Regions from separate parts of the Bacillus sp. NP247 genome, predicted to be linked through region 1. Evidence: riboswitches for the same ligand, from Rfam matches in the RefSeq annotation. Region 1 holds a riboswitch; each other region holds the start of a gene.
The links. Region 1 has a riboswitch for S-adenosylmethionine ahead of metI (cystathionine gamma-synthase/O-acetylhomoserine thiolyase). Riboswitches for the same ligand answer to the same signal wherever they lie in the genome.
Positions count from the first base shown of each region.

Region 1 (3,157 bases):
TTCATTTCTTTAATCATTTTAATGAGCTCAATAGAGGACAAATCATATACAGAAGTTGCACCTGGAAAATCACCAACACGCGCTGGATCACCAGTTAAAGCTAGCACTTCCTCCATACCTAACACTGATAACCCTAGCAAATGAGATTGTAATCCAATGACGTTATGGTCTCTACACGTTAAATGCGTCAATACTGGAATATCGTGCTTCGTTAATAATGCACCCATAGCCATATTAGAAACGCGAGGCGATGCCAATGAATTATCTGCTAGAGTAATAGCATCCGCTCCAGCCCTTTTCAGTGCTCTTGCCCCTTCAAAAAAACGCTGCGTGTCTAACGTTTTCGGTGGATCTAATTCCACTACAACTGTCGTTTGTTTCTTTGCCTTTTCTGCGAGAGTAACATGAGCTCTCGAACGCTTCTCATGTGTATGGACCACTTTAGGCCTTTGAATCGTCTCTTTTGCTATTACAGGTGCAACATTTGCAATAGCACGTTTCATTCCTTCAATATGTTCCGGGGTAGTACCACAACAACCACCTAATAAACGAATACCTTGTTCAATAAAGTTTGGTGTCATCTCTTCAAAATACGCTGGACTTCCCTCATATACGTAGCGCCCCTCCACATAATTTGGGAGACCTGCATTCGGATATGCTGATAAATAGCCATTTTGAGGAATCGATATCATTTTGAAAGCTTCCGTCATATGAAGTGGCCCTAGTTGACAGTTCAATCCAACAACATTGGCACCGTAATCTAAAAGCTGTTTTAATATTTCATTGACATCATTCCCATTTTGAGTCGTACCTGCCTCATGTAACGCTAACTGAGCAACAATCGGAATATTCGTTTGTTTACGCAACACTTTAACGGCATGCAATAATTCAAATTCATCATAAAAAGTTTCTAATAGTAATCCATCAACCTGTTCTTCTAGTAAAGCACCTGCCTGTTCAAGTAGCATAAATTCTCTCTCTATATCAGTCGTTGTAACAGCACCAATATGTTTCATACCTCCAATTGTCCCTAAAATTGCATTCCGCTCTGTTATTGATGCTTTCGCAATATTCACTGCCGCTTTATTAATTTGGGCGACTTGATTTTCTAGACCATACATGCGGAGTTTCGCTTCATTCGCACCATACGTATTCGTTTGAATAACATCCGCTCCAGCAGCTACATATTGTTTATGGATCGATATAATTAAGTCTGGATCAGACAAATTCAATTCTTCAAAACTACTTTGTAAACCATGTGAATGTAATAAAGTTCCAACTGCTCCATCACCTATTACAATTCCTTTTGATAATAAATCTAGTAATTTCACGAATCTCCCTCATTTCTATCAATATAAAAACCCCCTCTTCACTTTGAAGAGGGGGACATAATTGTTCCTCCTCTTATTATGCAAAACACACGTTTTGCAGGTTTTAGCACCGTTTCAAACATTTAGTTTGAAGGTTGCCGGGTTTCACAGGGCCTTTCCCTCCACCGCTCTCAATAAGAGTTTGTCTTTATTATTTTATTTATGTAGTTAAAAGGAAATACGTTCCCCTTTTAACAATGTTTGTTAATTTTTTATAAATTTAGCATGCACTAAAATAAAAGTCAATGACACTTGCGGAAAAATAAAAATTATTTAAAATAAAGTTGCAATTCAATTATCTTTTGTTGTAAAGTTAAAAACATAATAAAAATTTCATACGAACATTCTTATCTAGAGAGGTAGAGGGACTGGCCCTATGACGCCTCAGCAACCATTAACATTCATTCGTTAATAAGGTGCTAATTCCAGCAAATTGTGAAAGATTTGACAGATGAGAAGAAGACTCTATTCAATCCGAAAGCCTTCTTCTTAGAAGGCTTTTTTTATTTTAAATTCACTTAGTCTTTCACTTTAAAAGGGGGAATTTTCACATGTCAACAATCGAAACAAAACTAGCACAAATCGGGAACCGTAGCGAAGCTACAACAGGAACTGTTAATCCACCTGTTTATTTCTCAACTGCTTATCGTCACGAAGGAATTGGTAAATCTACTGGCTTTGACTATTCAAGAACTGGAAATCCGACTCGCGGTCTTTTAGAACAGGCAATTGCAGATTTAGAAAGCGGTGAGCAAGGGTATGCCTGTAGCTCAGGAATGGCCGCTGTTCTCCTTGTCCTTTCACTATTCCGTTCCGGAGATGAACTTATCGTATCTGAAGACTTATACGGAGGAACATATCGTCTATTTTCCGAACATGAAGACAAGTGGAATATTCGATGTAGATACGTAGATACACAATCTATTAAACAAATTGAGCAAGCAATCACATCTCAAACGAAGGCTATTTTCATAGAAACACCGACTAATCCATTAATGCAAGTAACTGATATCGTAAGTGTAGCAAGTGTAGCGAAAAGGCACGGACTACTTCTTATTGTAGACAACACGTTCTATACACCTTATATACAGCAACCATTAACAGAAGGTGCAAATATCGTCCTTCATAGCGCAACTAAATATTTAGGCGGACATAACGATGTACTAAGCGGACTTGTCGTTGCGAAAGGGAAATCTCTTTGCGAGGAGCTTGCTCATTATCATAATGCCTCTGGTGCTGTCTTAAGCCCGTTTGATTCATGGCTATTAATTCGAGGGATGAAAACTTTAGCACTTCGCATGAAACAGCATGAAGAAAACGCTCATGCAATTGTTGCTTATTTAAATGATGAAGATGGTGTGACAGATGTATTTTATCCAGGAAGAGGTGGTATGATTTCATTTCGCCTTCAAGATGAAACTTGGATTAATCCTTTCTTACAATCTTTATCCTTAATTACATTTGCTGAAAGTCTTGGCGGCGTCGAAAGTTTAATGACTTATCCAGCAACGCAAACTCATGCCGATATTCCAGAAGATATTCGAACAGCACGCGGTGTGTGTAATCGTCTTCTCCGTTTTTCAGTCGGCATCGAAAATAGCAATGATTTAATTCAAGACTTAAAGCAAGCAATTAAACTTGTAAAAGAAGGTGTAAGAATATGAGCTATTCCATAGATACGCTTTTACTGCATAATCAATACAAGCATGACTCACACACAGGAGCTGTTAACGTTCCCATCTATAACACATCAACATTTCATCAGTTTGATGTAGATGCTTTCGGAA
Region 1 is NZ_CP076653.1:1,514,895-1,518,051, forward strand. Features, by position in the region: gene KPL75_RS07985 (bifunctional homocysteine S-methyltransferase/methylenetetrahydrofolate reductase) at 1-1,331, opposite strand, end outside; SAM riboswitch class I at 1,402-1,511, opposite strand; SAM riboswitch class I at 1,715-1,828, shown strand; gene metI (cystathionine gamma-synthase/O-acetylhomoserine thiolyase) at 1,922-3,034, shown strand; gene metC (cystathionine beta-lyase) at 3,031-3,157, shown strand, end outside.

Region 2 (3,157 bases), 1.6 Mb from region 1:
TAGCATACTTCTCATCCGTCCCCGGTGTCACAATAAGGGCATACATATCTATAATTTCATCACCCACGCGACTTGGAAAATATTCATGTGGCGCAGTACTATCAAAAATTGCAAATCCTAATTCTCTTACGATAACCATATCAAGACTATTCGGGTCAAATCCACAATGGTATACTTCCACTTCAAACCCTTTTTCTTCTGCTACCTTAGCTAATTTTTTGAGCATTGTTGATTTCCCAGAACCTGGGCGTCCCTTAATAAAATAGCGATGTGGTAGATCCTCTGTTAAATTAGGAACAAAATCAACTGCTCCTTTCGGTGTAGCTGCTCCTAAGAAACGATGTTTCACAAGCGATTGTTTCCCCTTTTTATCTACAAATAACTTCTGAATCAGCTCATCTGTTAGTTCATTTGCTTTATTAAAATCGATATTATTAATATATATTTTCTCCCACTCATCATGTATAGCTAACGCCTCTTTAAAACATGCGTAAGCAGATTGAAAAGCCTTACTCGCTTCTGATACAAATCGTTCAATTTCTAACTTCTGCTTTCTTAATTTATTCGAGTCCCAGGCAACCCCTAAATTTATATACTCTTCGACAACTCCTGGCATTTTCGGCTCAATAACGTGTGGCGATGTCCCATCGACAATTCCTACATTTAACTTCGGAATAATTACACCGTCAACCGACTTATTGTCAGAAGAACAATGTAAAAATTCAATATTATATCCTTTTCCAGCCCATTCACGCCCAATGGCTTTTATTAAAGAGGACTTCCCTGTTCCTGGACCGCCTTTTAAAATAAACAACCTATCTAGCCCCTTTAAACTCTCTTCATACAAGCTATAAAATCCTCTAGCTGTATTTCCACCAGCAAAATAGTTCAATACATTCCCTGTCACTGCACCCACCCCTTCGCAGCAGTCTACTTACATAAGCTACAATATGCGAGCAACTTTGTTTGGGTGAATACCTATTTTGTATTGCACCGGAAAAGGAAATGAATTACAATTTAAATATCAAAAAATTACAAATTTTAAACTGAATATACCTTTATCAAGAGAGGCAGAGGGACCGACCCTTTGAAGCCCAGCAACCTCAGTTTATAAAAACTGAATAGGTGCTAATTCCTGCAAAATGCTTTGCATTTTGGAAGATAAAGCTTAGCTACTGTATGTAAAGCTCACCTTTCTTGATTATGGAAGATGAGCTTTTTATTATTTTAAAACATATATTGGAGGTATTTAGAATGAAAGTAATTGACCTATCACAAACGTTTGAAAACAATATGTCTCAATTTCCTGGAACACCTAAAATCCAACTAGAAGCAATTACAAGTGTTGAAGAAACAGGATATCAAGTTACAGATTTTCATTCTGTCGTTCATGTTGGCACTCATTGCGATGCCCCTGCACATTTCATCTCTGGTGCAACAACAATTGATAAATTACCTCTCGACCAATTTGTAGGCGAAGCAGTTCTAATCGATGTAACACATGTTCAAGGACGAAAATTACCTAAGGAAGTATTAAATAATACCGACATAAAGGAAGGAGATATTGTTATTTTCCATTCCAATTTATCTAATAAATGGAACACAGAAGCTTATGCGAAAGAAGCATTTTATCTTTCTGAAGAATTAGCTGAAGAACTAGTTAATTTAAAAATAAAATCTATCGGTTTAGATTTCATTTCTCCTGATGAGGTAACGACAGAAACATCACCTATCCATCACATATTGCTAGGGAATAACATTTATTTAATTGAAAACTTAACAAATCTAGATGCCATTAAAACGAAGCGTTTCTTTTTCTCAGCAGCACCTTTAAAAATTAAAAATAGTGATGGTGCTTTCGCAAGAGCATTTGCCGTTATTTTTTAAAATAAGAACTACTTGAGGACAACAAAAAAGCAAAGATCACTTCTGACCTTTGCTTTTATATTTTTTATTTAAGTTAAAAAAGAATTGTTCCACCCTTGGGCGTACCCAAGCTAAATAATCTTTATCTTTCTTCTTTGTACAAGCTATTTCTTCTCCATCTACCATCTCGACAAGTTCCAGCTCTAACAGTTGCCTCGTAAATGCTACCATATTTACTTCTTCTGCTGGATATTCTTCTTTTAATTTATCCTCAATTTCTCCCAATAAAAAACCGTCACGCATCATTGCTAGTGCATCAATCCAAAGTGGCGGCATTTCATATGTCTCTCCTGTAATCGTATCTTTGACAATATAGTTCTTTTGCTCTTTTCGAAATTGAATCGTGTGTAAACATACAGTCGAATTTAATGTTAATTCCATCATACCACCCCTTTCATCATATCTGCATAGAAAAAAGGATGCGCGTGCACCCCTTCTTTTCTTTTCATAACACTACCGAACCGTTACATGAGTAACCAATCTCATGTCGATATTTTCCTCCATTATAAACGAAGTATTTTATAAAAAAAACCCTTCTTGAAACATTTTATAAAATGTTTATATTTACACAAGAAGAACACTTTTCTGAAAAATAATTTCTTCTACTTCACTACACTGTCGGTAAATAAATCTCCACCTCCGTTCCTACACCCATACTACTTTGAATTGTGATACTCCCTTGATGTTCTTTAATAATTTTATATGTAATCATTAAACCAAGTCCTGTACCATTCTCCTTTGTTGTATAAAAAGCCTTTCCAATCTTCTCTAATTTCTCATTCTCTATACCAAATCCTTGATCTTCGACAGAAATACACAAATGTCCTTCCGTTTTTTGGTATGCACGGATATGAATGTCTCCACCTTCTGGCATTGATTCTATTCCGTTTTTTATAATATTTAACAACACCTGTTTTAACTCTTTATCATCGCCGTTTATAACAGGTAAATTTCCATCTACTTGCAAATAGACTTTCACTTTATATTGACTCGCATAACTTTCCATTAACTGCACAACATATAAAAGGATTCCCCCTATATTACACCATTCATAATTTATTGATTTTGGTTTTCCTAATAACATCAATTCGCTAACAAATCCGTTAATTCTCTCAATTTCTTGTAGCATTATTTCATAGCTCATCATATCTTCAGGGTTTTTTTCTTTTTGCATTTGCGTAAATCCCTTCAAAGCCGTTAATGGATTTCGGATTTCATGCGCAATTGTTGT
Region 2 is NZ_CP076653.1:3,067,334-3,070,490, reverse strand. Features, by position in the region: gene KPL75_RS16165 (PRK06851 family protein) at 1-907, opposite strand, end outside; SAM riboswitch class I at 1,056-1,168, shown strand; gene KPL75_RS16160 (cyclase family protein) at 1,255-1,887, shown strand; gene KPL75_RS16155 (hypothetical protein) at 1,924-2,307, opposite strand; gene KPL75_RS16150 (ATP-binding protein) at 2,537-3,157, opposite strand, start outside.
Region 2: it holds a riboswitch for S-adenosylmethionine, as region 1 does, so the genes downstream of both, KPL75_RS16160 (cyclase family protein) here and metI (cystathionine gamma-synthase/O-acetylhomoserine thiolyase) in region 1, are expected to answer to the same signal.

Region 3 (3,157 bases), 1.1 Mb from region 1:
ATACACCAAACATTTTTTCCGCAAGAGGATACTTCGGCACACCATAGTGATAATACAAACCTGCTTGTGCCCCCCAGCAAATATGAAGCGTAGATGTTACATTCGTTTTTGAATACTCCATAATACGTCCAAGCTCTTCCCAATAATCTACCTCTTCAAAAGAAAGAGTTTCAACTGGTGCTCCTGTAATAATGAGTCCATCAAATTTTTCATTCTCAATATCACGGAATGTTTTATAGAAGCTCGTTAAATGGTCCTGCGCTACATTGCGAGACAGATGTGATTCCATATGAAGTAAATGAACATCTAATTGCAACGGTGTATTTCCAATTAAACGAAGTAATTGCGCCTCTGTTTCTTGCTTTGTAGGCATTAAATTTAATATAGCAATTTTCAAAGCACGTATATCTTGTGTTACTGCTCGCTCCTTCGTCATTACAAAAATATTTTCCTTCTGCAATACTTTGCGAGCTGGTAAATCTTTATCAATTATGATCGGCATGTTGTTTGCCTCCGACTAGCGCCGCTTCTAAATCTGCAATAATATCAGAAACATCTTCTATACCGACCGATAAACGGATTAAATCAGATGTAACGCCAGCTAAACGCTGATTTTCTGCGCTTAATTGTCTGTGCGTCGTACTAGCAGGATGTATTACACAAGTTCTTGCATCAGCTACATGCGTTACAAGAGTTGCAAGCTTTACATTTGCGATAAATTCTTTTGCTGCTTCTAATCCGCCCTTAATACCAAATGTTAAAACTCCACTAGCACCTTTTTTCAAATACTTTTGTGCTAACGAGTAATTTTCATTACTATCTAACCCTGGATAATTCACCCATTCAATGCGATCATGATTAGCAAGCCATTTAGCAACTTCGAGAGCATTTTCACTATGACGCTCCATTCGTAAATGCAATGTTTCCAGGCCAATGTTGCTAATATATGCATTGAATGGGCTCATACAGTTTCCGTAGTCTCTTAATAACTGAACGCGTGCTTTCACAATATACGCTGCTGCTCCAAAATTTTGAACATAGCTTACGCCATGATAACTCGGGTCAGGTTCGACAAGTTCAGGGTATTTTCCATTTGTCCAATCGAAGTTCCCTCCATCTATTACAATCCCGCCTAGAGAACTTGCATGGCCATCAATATATTTCGTTGTAGAATGGACAATGATATTTGCCCCATGTTCAAACGCCTGGCATAAATAAGGCGTCGCCAATGTATTATCAACGATAAAAGGTACTTCTAATTCTTTTGCTGCCGCTGAAAGTTCTTTGAAATTCAAAACGTTCATTGCTGGATTTCCTAACGACTCTGCATAAACGAGTTTTGTCTTATCATTAGCAAGTGCCGCAATTTCATCTGCCGTTAAATTAGGATTAAAGAACGTAACATCTATGCCCAGCTTTCGCAAACTCACTCCAAATAAATTAAACGTTCCTCCGTAAACAGTTGAAGAACAAAGTAAATGGTCTCCACTACTGCAAATATTTAAAACCGCAAGCATAATGGCTGCCTGCCCAGAAGCTGTTGCAACAGCCCCTACACCGCCTTCTAAATCTGATAACTTCTGCTCAAATGCAGCTAGAGTAGGATTTCCAATACGCGTATATATATATCCTTCTGCCTCTAAATTAAATAGTGCTGCTAAATCATCTGACGTATCGTATTTATACGTTGTACTTTGATAAAGTGGCAAAACACGCGGCTCACCATTTTTTGGCGTATAGCCACCTTGCACACAAATCGTTCCTTTCCCCCATGATTCTCCCATCTCTCATTCTCCTTTCTTTTATCCCGCTATTTGCGGGTAGTAAGACTCCCACCTCCAAATTCGGCAAATGCGAGGAAGTTAGGTGGGAGATAACTGCCCGATTGATGAAGGCTAATAATTAGCGGGGGAGGGGCAAAACCCCCACTGATTAAAGTTTCACTTTATCCAAAATAAAAAACTGCCCCTTCCCTGAAAACAAGAAAGGAGCAGTTTGAAAACACGCTCTAAGGCTCTTTCTTATCTCTCAGGATTATTACCTGCAGGATTTGGCACAATTCCGTTATACGGCTGTTGCCAAGGTTTCATCGGGCCTGTCCCTCCACCTTTTCTTGATAAGACTATGCAATTACCGTTGATTTTATAGCAATAATTTCCTGATGTCAAATAGTTTTTCTGAATGTTCTAAATTAAACGTAAGGAATTTAATACAAACAATAAAAGAAATATATTCCATATTCATTTGAAAAAGACCTTTTAAAAACTCCAATCCATATATAGAATTAAATAGGTGGTTTAACCGCGTTAGTTTCAAATTTTCATGAGATCCCAATATATTGAATAAGCCACCCCCTCAAAAAGATACTATATATATTCAAGTCATTTCACACTAGCATATTTAATCCTTTCTACATGAAAACTTACATAACGGAGGTAGAACATGACAAATAAAAAAGACATGCACCATATACTCGTCCTATATGGCATTCTTTTAGGCTCTATAGTAGGAGTCACAGTCTGGTCATTTTTAGTTACAATAAATATCGGAATTCACTTTATTTGGGGATACTTACCTACTCTTTTCTCTTCTCCCCCTTATTACACCATTTGTGTAACAATCATCGGTGGTATCCTCGTTGGTTTAGCACAAAAATACTTCGGTACATATCCACGTCTTATGCCGGAAGTGATGGCTGAATATAAAAAAACAGGTAGAATTGAATACCGTTTTGTACATAAAGCTACTTTAACTGCGATTATCGTTTTAATATTTGGAGCTAGTTTAGGACCAGAAGCTGCACTTGTTGGAATTATCGGTGGACTTTGTACATGGGTAGGAGATCGCTTTAAATTTGCTTTAAAGGGAATGAATGAACTAACAGAGGTTGGAATTGGTGCCACTTTAAGTGTTATTTTTAATGCACCATTATTCGGTTATTTAGCTCCGAATGAAAATGAGGGTGAGCAAATTAATGGATTTTCGAAAGGAAAAAAAGCAATCGTATATTTAGCTACCACTTTTGCTGGTTTTTCCGTTTACTTATTACTTAGTAAACTCGATAATCGTGGATCCTTTATTGTTGATTTTGGGGAAGGTTTCCTTTCTCTTAATGAGTGGATTGCTTTTCTTCCACTTGCTAGCACTGGTGCTATAG
Region 3 is NZ_CP076653.1:2,580,436-2,583,592, forward strand. Features, by position in the region: gene metA (homoserine O-acetyltransferase MetA) at 1-502, opposite strand, end outside; gene KPL75_RS13595 (bifunctional O-acetylhomoserine aminocarboxypropyltransferase/cysteine synthase) at 486-1,784, opposite strand; SAM riboswitch class I at 2,019-2,123, opposite strand; gene KPL75_RS13600 (chloride channel protein) at 2,443-3,157, shown strand, end outside.
Region 3: it holds a riboswitch for S-adenosylmethionine, as region 1 does, so the genes downstream of both, KPL75_RS13595 (bifunctional O-acetylhomoserine aminocarboxypropyltransferase/cysteine synthase) here and metI (cystathionine gamma-synthase/O-acetylhomoserine thiolyase) in region 1, are expected to answer to the same signal.

Region 4 (3,157 bases), 960 kb from region 1:
TCACGCTTATCTAGTTTACTCGTTTTCACAGATTGAAAAGCAGAACGTTTTATATTGCGAATACCACAAAAACGCAAAACCCCTCTTTTCATCATAATCCAATCCGCTGATCGATATAATAGTGCTACGTACCATAACGGTGAGTCTAACGTATTAATAACCCACGCCTTCTTACCTTTAAATAAGCCTTTCGGTAATGCCCCCTCATATTTATAAGCAAATCCAGCTACAAAAATACGATCGATAAATCCTTTTAAAATAGCAGGCATGCCCCACCACCATATTGGATATATGAAAAGAAGAATATCCGCCTTCTGCACTAATTCTCTATATCGCTTCGTCTCTTCTTCATTTAGTAAATCACGTCTTTTCTTCTCTTCATTAAATACAAGCACTGGATCAAATTGTTCTTTATATAAATCAAGTAGCGTAACAGAATGATTTGTTTCCTCAAGTCCTTTTTGCACATGCTCTAAAATTGCCCCATTAAAGCTTGAAGAATTAGGATGAGCGTATATAATTAATACGTTCACTATAAAGCAACTCCCCTCTACAGTTAAATCTACCCTTTCTTTAACATCTTCTCTACGATTTGGACATTTTTCGAACTTTGTAACAAACGATTTAATACTGTTAGTAACTCTTCTTTTTCTAAACCGTTCAGTTTCTCTTTAACCGTACTCTCACCAGCACCTTGAATATCATAAACAACTGCCGCCATATGTTTACAATAATTTTCGTACGGACACTCGCAACTACTTCCTGCAAAATCTTCAAGATCAATAACTACTTCATAATTTCCTGCATTACCAGTCACAAAAGCAAATACTTTATTATCATGTACTTCAACATCTTCTACATGTCCCTCTTCATAATATTCATAACCTCTATCAACAATGTAGTTCGGGATATACCTATGTAGTTCTTTTAATAAATATGCGTACATAACAACACCTCTTCCTTTAATTCCCTTTTGACTTCCAAAATCCTGCATGTTATTCTAATAACTGTCAAGTAGCGAGTCTACGTGACAAACGACTGACACCTATTCGGCGAAGGTGTCTCTTTTCATTTGCAGCCGATATGAAGTGCCTCTTTCAGGCACATTCAATCTTTGACACTACACACTCAACACCCATTCCCTTGTATCAGGCTGCTTTAGCAGTCTTTTACACTACATACTTCAAAAAAAAGAGAGCCTAGCTCCCTTTTCCCGCTTTATAAAATACCCCTTTTTCAGCATAGCGATATTCATCATCAGCTAAAGTAATTTTCCCATCCAGTTTGAGTTCATCTAATAGTCTTGATAAATAAAATTGATGTAACATTTTTTTAGTGAATTTTCCTTCATGATGCGAAACGATATGTTCTTGAATATCTAACAATGATATTGGCTTATCTTGCTCTATCATATATTCATAAACTGTACTACGCAGTTTTACGTATTTTTCGAGTGTCACAGTACTTCGCAACCCCTTTCTTCTTATTATATGCTTTCGTAATCGGTTTTTTTGCAACAAAAAAACCTCTCCGATAAGAAGAAGTTACGTATATCTTCGTCTTATCTCCCAGAACAAAAATGTTCTGCTGGAATTAGCACCTGCATCGCGGTTGCTGGGTTTCATCGGGCCAGTCCCTCCACCTCTCTGGATAAGAAAATATTCACTTTAAATTTAACTATACGTAATTTCATTATAATTGTCAAATAAATATAATAAATTATATTTTCTTCTTAACTGTTCATACTACAAATAGATGTACAGAAGGAGGTTACTACGTTGCAAAAGAACGCTCGTGGATACGTACAAGATTCATTTCAATCATTACAAGAAGCGAAACATTGTTTAGAAGATGCATTACAAACTGTTGAAGAAGATTTTAATCGCGCACGTATTGAACAATCCCTTTACGCTGTAGAACAAGCATTACAAAGATGTGATTATACCGTTCATATTTTAGAACAAGAATGAAAACTTCCCATCAAAAGATGGGAAGTTTTTTCAAATGGCATACTTCATCATTATTACCGTTATTATTAAAAAATATACAGAATTAACAATTTCTAAAATCCCTACTTTTAATATAGAAATCTTTTTGCCATACAACATAATGGCCCGAATTACACTTGGTACAAATATGAGTGAACACCATGGATTTATAGCAAATACAATCACCGTTAATACAATATGATATCCCCAAGATATAAAACGATACTTCGGATTATTTTTTTCACGAATCATCGTTTTCACATAAAACGTACTTCCTAAAAAATATAGAAATGAAATAAGCGCAATGAATAATGCTGTTTTATCTATGAATTTCATGGAGAAATAATAACTGATTAAACCACCTATACAAAACACTATAATCGCACAAATGTCATTTAGTAATGCTCGTTCATTTTTTTGACGAGCGTAATACATATTTACAATAAATAATGGAATCATGACTACTGCGAATAAAAGAATTCGCCATTCATATAATAAAGAAATCATCCCAAATACGAATGCAATGATAAAATAAATAATTGCAGCGTGTAGAAATTCTTTTTTTCGTCTTTGCCTTATGTACATGAGAAATGGATAAGTAGCTAGATAGATAAAGAACCAGGCTAAAAACAATGGGATATGATAAAAAGTAGGTTTACCAAGTAATACACTTAATAGAAATGGTATAACAAGCATCGCCCATGCTCCATGCTGCTTCGGAATAACTAACTTCATTAACTATACACCTCCCTTTTGAAAATAATTCTCACCTACTATTATACAAATAATTTCATATAATAACGGATATATATTAGATCTATTTTTTGACAATAAAAAATGCTCCTTACAATATGTAAGAAGCATGAAAGAGGCAAACGAATATGTAAGTCGCGACCCTACCTTATATGAGTATGCTTTTCTATGTCACGTTATGCTCATCTAATATACCGTATTTCTTTTTAAATCTTGTGAGGATCGTAATCCATGACGTACTAAATAACAGAAGGAAAATAACATTCGATATCGCATGACTAAGATCGAAAGAAAAACTTGCGACATAGTAGGCAATAACTGTTTCCCACGTTGCTTCCTGTATAAAACCAAGGAGACCCCAGAAATTCATAATCCAGCCAAATAAAAATCCAACGACGAATCCGTACAACAGTCTT
Region 4 is NZ_CP076653.1:552,062-555,218, forward strand. Features, by position in the region: gene KPL75_RS02945 (NAD(P)H-dependent oxidoreductase) at 1-533, opposite strand, end outside; gene KPL75_RS02950 (SWIM zinc finger family protein) at 563-946, opposite strand; gene KPL75_RS02955 (hypothetical protein) at 1,200-1,520, opposite strand; SAM riboswitch class I at 1,559-1,657, opposite strand; gene KPL75_RS02960 (hypothetical protein) at 1,779-1,970, shown strand; gene KPL75_RS02965 (YwiC-like family protein) at 2,001-2,723, opposite strand; gene KPL75_RS02970 (ECF transporter S component) at 2,908-3,157, opposite strand, start outside.
Region 4: it holds a riboswitch for S-adenosylmethionine, as region 1 does, so the genes downstream of both, KPL75_RS02955 (hypothetical protein) here and metI (cystathionine gamma-synthase/O-acetylhomoserine thiolyase) in region 1, are expected to answer to the same signal.